One region of the Glaciecola sp. G7-5 genome, then DNA from elsewhere that is predicted to be linked to it. Evidence: predicted binding sites of a transcription regulator. Region 1 holds the regulator's gene; the other holds the start of a gene.
The links. Region 1 encodes MetJ, which represses methionine synthesis genes. Its sites were predicted from a motif close to TAGACGTCTAGACGTCTA; they were not measured.
Positions count from the first base shown of each region.

Region 2: thrA (bifunctional aspartate kinase/homoserine dehydrogenase I) is a predicted target of MetJ. The motif match lies at 1,498-1,515, and genes of this name have one in related genera.

Region 1 covers NZ_CM147892.1:2,057,865-2,061,079, forward strand. Annotated here, with positions in the region: gene AC0L6H_RS08930 (right-handed parallel beta-helix repeat-containing protein) at 1-837, shown strand, start outside; gene AC0L6H_RS08935 (hypothetical protein) at 837-1,820, shown strand; gene metJ (met regulon transcriptional regulator MetJ) at 1,883-2,206, opposite strand; gene metF (methylenetetrahydrofolate reductase) at 2,346-3,215, shown strand, end outside.
Region 2 covers NZ_CM147892.1:4,695,763-4,698,977, reverse strand. Annotated here, with positions in the region: gene nhaD (sodium:proton antiporter NhaD) at 1-1,366, shown strand, start outside; gene thrA (bifunctional aspartate kinase/homoserine dehydrogenase I) at 1,758-3,215, shown strand, end outside.

The DNA.
Region 1 (3,215 bases):
CAAGAAATAGAAGAAGAACTAAAGTATTCAGTTTATGAAATTATTAATAATGAGAGGGTTCTATTGGTACAAACGAATGAGCCCCACGTCAGTTTTAGTAAAGAACATCGACCATTTCAAACATATCAATATGCGGTGATTGCCACAGATAAGGCACACAATTCAAGTGATGAAACGAGCATAAACGAACGTTTTATGCCATCTAATGTGCTCAAGCAAGCGGCCGTTATCAGTCGCTCGAAGTTACCACTTACTATTGATAAAGATTCGAGGTTAACTAAGCTTTACAGCCCATACTTAGTTGATAGCAATACTTTAGTATCTAGTGGTGCCATTCTTTTTATTGAACCGGGCGTTGTGTTGGAATTTACGCAAACAGGTATATTGGCAATCGAAGGTAGTCTCAAGACTTATGGTTTAGAACCTGTTGTATTTAGGGCAATGTCTAACAAGCAACAAGACCAAAGCTTTATTCGAATTAATTCTACTCGCCATATCGAGTTAGATGGCTTTATCATCGAAAATGCAGGTATTGGACTCGAGGTTATAAAAGGTAAACCAAGCGTGCAAAACTGCGAAATAAATAACAGTAATTATACGGCCTTGTCTATTAGTGGTATGGCAAATGTTGAAGTTGAAAACTGCCTAATAAATGGCAGTAATACCAGCGCGGTGGTTGTTGCTGATAACGCGCGTTTGAAGATAGAAAACGCCACTTTTACAAATAATTTTCCGTTTCACATACAAAATTCGTCAACCTACCAAGTTGATGCTCGCAATAATAAGTGGCAACCTGAAGCTGATGCCATCACCATTTTAGGGAATGTAAAATACTAATGAATATACAAAAAACATGTGGAATATTGTTCTGTTTATTCGCCAGCACGGTAGCCAGTGCGCAAACATTAGGTGAATACAATGAGTGGTTGTCGGTCTCCTCTAAGGTTAATTGGAGTTCAGGTATTGTGAGTGCCGAAGGTTTTGGTGTTGCGCCTGAAAATAAGCGTGAACAGGTCGGCAAATTGCTTGCGTGCAGAGCAGCGATAACCGATGCACAGCGTAACTTACTTGAAGCTACCAAAGGCGTTAACGTGACTGTTGATACCAGTATTTCAAAAATGGCGTCGCAATACGATACAGTCAAATCGGCGGTTGAAGGTACGGTAAAAGGCGCGACTATTATTGAAAGAAGCATGGTAGATGATATCACTTGCAAGGTGATAATGCGTTTGTCTATTGGCGGTAGGTTAAGTGCCAGTGTTTATGACCAAACGATTCCCTCCTCAAACTCGCTAAGCCTATTATGGGATGACTTTTGGCAAGGAGAGTTATCTTTAGGTTTGTTTTCATCTGCGAATGCCGCGCAAAGCCCTGTTGTCACGGAAAATATAAGAGAATTTGAGTTGTTAGATAAGCGCGTTAGTAAGCTAGAAAGCAGTATACTAACTATTAGTCCTGCACTGGCCAACGCCAAGACCGAAGATCAACCGACAGGCATTATTATTGACGTAAGGGGCAATCGCTTTGTACCCTCAATGACCCCCGAACTGCAGCAGGCTGACGGAAAGCTGATATATCCATCAACACAAGATAAACAAAGCTTAATTGCTTCAGGCAAACTGCTTTCGTTGTTTTCACGCAGCATAGAGCACGCGATGAACCACCCCATTGTAGGTGACAAACCATTATTACTAAAAGCCAATGTAGATAACAAACAACCGTCTAATGTTAGGCTAACTGCGCAAAATAGTGCTAGATTGATAGCACTGGCGAAGCAAAACTTTTTTGCCACGCCAAAAATTATCATTGTATTAGACTAACGAGGCTTTTTTTAACTAAGGTGGGACAGCCCATATTTATAGGATATAGGCTGCTCTAAAGATTAGTCTTGGGCTTCGATTTCAGCGACATCGATGCCCATCGCTTCCATAATTTTTCTAGCTTCTAGTGGAATTCTATAATTATTGTCTTTTTTCAAATCGACATCATCGGGAAGCGGTTGACCTGTAAAAGCATGTAAAAATGCCTCACATAGTAATTCAGAGTTAGTTGCATGGCGCAAATTACTGACTTGTCTACGCGTTCGCTCGTCGGTTAATACTTTTAAGACCTTGATAGGTATCGACACAGTGACCTTTTTTACTTGCTCGCTTTTTTTACCATGCTCTGCATAGGGATGAATGTATTCGCCGTTCCATTTAGCCATTGTTTTTGTCGTTATGTGGTTAAGTTATAATAAAATTCTAACTGTTCTAGAGAAAATATCAATCTAGACGTCTAAATTGCTTGACGTCTATCCAATATACTCGTAATTTAGACGTCTAAACGTCTATTTAAGGTTTTTCATGGTTTCTTACGCTCAGGGTATCGATGCCCTCAATCAGTCTTTAAGCGAATTACGCGACATCGATGTCTCATTTGAATTTTTTCCACCCAATACCCAAGCGATGGAAGACACTTTGTGGAAGTCCGTTGAAAGACTTGCACCACTTAAGCCTAAGTACATGTCGGTTACCTATGGCGCGAACAGTGGCGAACGAGACCGCACTCACTCTGTTGTTAAAAAGATACAAACAGAAACCGGTGTTTCTACAGCCCCCCATTTAACTTGCGTAGATGCCTCAGAAGCTGAGTTAAGAGCAATTGCGAAGGATTATTGGGATACGGGGGTTAGACGTATCGTAGCGCTTCGTGGAGACCTTCCTGAGGGCATGGAAAAGCCCGCACTATATGCGTCGGATTTAGTTGGTATTCTAAAAGATGTGGCTGATTTTGATATTTCGGTTGCTGCTTATCCAGAAAAACATCCAGATGCACCAAATGATCAATTTGACCTTCTTAACCTAAAGCGAAAAATAGAAGCCGGTGCAAATGAGGCGATTACTCAATTCTTTTTTGATACAAGCGTTTTTCTACGTTTTCGAGATCGCGCCGCTGCGGCTGGCATCGATGCGGATATTGTGCCAGGGATATTGCCGGTGACAAACTATCAAACCTTGGTACGTTTTGCGGGAATGACCAACGTACATGTTCCAGGTTGGTTACATAAACTATACGATGGCTTAGATAAAGATGACCAAGCAACGCGTAATTTGCTTGGTGCTAATATCGCCATGGACATGGTGAAAGTACTGGCTAAAGAGGGTGTCAAACATTTCCATTTCTACACCTTAAACAGAAGTGAACTCAGCTATGCGATTTGTCATATGCTCGGC
Region 2 (3,215 bases), 2.5 Mb from region 1:
CGCCTTACTTATGGGCGCTGTTGTAATGGCCGTGGGTGGAAAAGACGTTAAGTTTGTTTCTATTGCTTGTATTAATATCGTTATAGCCGCGAATGCTGGCGGCGCTTTTTCACCTTTTGGCGACATCACCACACTAATGGTATGGCAAAAAGGCAAAGTCGAATTTTTACAATTCCTACCGTTATTTATTCCGTCGGTTGTCAATTGGTTGGTACCGGCTGTAATTATGAGCTTTGCATTGCCAAAAGGGACGCCAGAAGCGAGTAATGAAAAAACACGCTTAAAGCCCGGCGCTCAAGTCATGGTAGGACTTTTTTTACTAACAATTGCAACTGCGGTAACTTTTCACAGCGCTCTGCACTTGCCACCCGCTGCAGGTATGATGTTTGGTTTAGGCTATTTAGGTTTATATTCCTACTATCTGAAAAGACAAGAAGGCCGAGCAGTCATGGCAGACTCTATTTTTGGTGGACGTAGCGAAGCACACGGTAACCCATTGAGTGTATTAGAGCGTTATGGCAAGGATATTGGAGATAATATCAACGACCAACCTTACCCAGCCTTTATACTCGATAACGAGCACAAGGTTACGCATTGGAACGTAGCACTCGAAGAACTTACTGGGCATAAAGCTGAGGACATGATTGGCACCAAAAATCATTGGAAAGCGTTTTACAAAAATGAGCGTCCTACTTTGGCAGATATCGTATTAGACGATAAATCAGGTACTGGCGTTCGCCAACATTATCGTCACCAATATCGTGACAATCCATTAGAAGGAAAGTCTTATGATGCGGCTAATTACTTCGAAAATATAGGAGCCTATTTAATGTTTAGTGCCGCTCCTATAGAAGACGAAAATGGAAATAATATTGGCTCTGTCGAGTTGTTTGAAGATATGACTGAAAGCCGAACCGAGGTAAAAGAGTTTGATATTATGGAGCGTGTATCACGTGCCGAGTGGGATACCTTGCTGTTTTTCTACGGCGTTATCATGTGCGTTGCTGGCTTAAGCCAGTTTGGTTATATGGCCCTTATTTCTGAGGTAATGTATAACGATTTAGGTGCAGTTTGGGCCAATTCACTGGTAGGGGTGTTGTCAGCAATTGTTGATAATATACCGGTAATGTTTGCCGTATTGACCATGGATCCAGCGATGCCAGTTGAACAATGGCAGTTAGTAACCCTGACGGCAGGTGTTGGGGGAAGCATGTTAGCAATTGGTTCGGCAGCGGGTGTAGCATTACTTGGAACAGCACGAGGCGTATATACTTTCGCTGCTCACCTTAAATGGACTCCGGTCATAGCGCTTGGCTATGTTGCCAGTATTTGGGTGCATTTATTGTTAAATGGTAGCGGGCTCTAATACTATATAAATTTAATGTAGTAGTGGCAGCGTCTTTTTAGTTTGTCAGGCTTGTTGCTAAGGGTAATAATTTTCGAAGTTAAAAAGAAATGACCAAAATATACCCTTTCACTTAATTTAAGGTTGACATATAGACGTCTATACGGCAAATTGGCTTCATGAAAACAGATAAGAATACTAACGACATGAATATAGTAATAGATGCGTCTGCAATGATGCGCATTATTATGATAACCACCTCTACCGAGGGCGGTCGTTAGCTTGTGCCATTTTATAGCAAACGAAAGCCCGCATAATGCGGGCTTTTTTGTTAGTGCTCAAGCAAAAAGTATTGGTAGCAAGTGAGTTTGTTTAGACGAGTATAATTAAATAGGTAAAGGCGGAATTGTTGATGAAGGTGTTAAAGTTTGGTGGGTCGTCGTTGGCCGATGCAACTCGTTATTTAAAAGTTTACAACATTAGTGCTGATGCACACAAAAGTAGAGACTGCAAAGGGGCGGCGGTTGTGCTTTCTGCACCTAAAGGCGTAACAAACGCACTGTCTTTATTATGTGAGCAAGCGGGCGCTGGTAAAGATTTTGGTGAACTATTAGCTAAGCTAGACATGACTTTGCACGGTATTGCAAATGAGTTGAATTCTACTCTTTCTGGTTTTGATTTTGAGGGCGTAGACGGCTATATCACTGAGCGCCTAGCCTTACTTAAACAGCAGTTAGAAGGTATCCGTTTACTAGAAATATGCCCCGACCAAGTCACCGCCAGTATTTTGAGCATGGGCGAATATGTTAGTGTGAAAATATTCAGCGCCATTATGAGTGCACACAAGGTCGATAATCTGATTGTTGACCCTGTTGACTATATTGTTGCTGAGGGCGATTACCTTGACAGTTTAGCGCTACTTTCAGAATCTAGAGCGCGTTTTAGTGAAGTGCCAAGTGATGGTAGTTTACTGCTTATCATGCCGGGTTTTGTAGCAGCTAACGAACTAGGTGAAAAGGTTACGCTAGGTCGTAATGGTTCAGATTATTCCGCTGCCATTTTAGCTGCTTGTATAAACGCCAGTTGTTGCGAAATATGGACTGATGTAGATGGTGTATATAACGCTGATCCAAACCAAGTTGAAGGGGCTGTATTGCTCGATAAATTGACCTATCAAGAAGCAATGGAGCTATCTTACTTCGGCGCGAAAGTCTTACATCCTAAAACTATCGGCCCAATCGCCCAATTTGGTATTCCTTGTTTAATTAGAAACACTTTGAATCCAGCTGCACCAGGCACTCTAATAAGTCATCAGGCGAGTGAAAAGTGGACGAGTGTAAAAGGTATCTCCCACCTCGAGGATATTGCGATGTTCAACTTATCAGGCCCAGGTATGAAAGGCATGGTAGGTATGGCGAGTCGTATATTCGACGTTATTTCAAAAGGCAATATCTCGATTAGCCTAATTACGCAAAGTTCGTCTGAGTACAGTATTAGTTTTTGTATTGGGCAAAAAGATGCAGCGCGCGCAAAAGAACTGCTGGAAGAAAATTTTGCATTAGAACTTGCCAACCACTTACTAGAACCTATTGAAGTAAGAGAAGATCTTGCTATCGTAACCTTGGTGGGCGACGGTATGCGACAGTCTAAAGGACTCGCGGCAAAATTCTTTAAATCTTTAGCCCAGGCTCGAGTCAACAATGTTGCCATTGCACAAGGCTCATCAGAGCGCTCAATTTCAACGGTTATTGAAAACAGCAAGGCCAAAAAAGCCGTTAAAGTCATTCACCAAAATTTCTTTACACAGATGCTAAGTATCGATGCCTTCTTAATTGGTGTGGGTACGGTAGGGCTTGAATTGCTGCGTCAA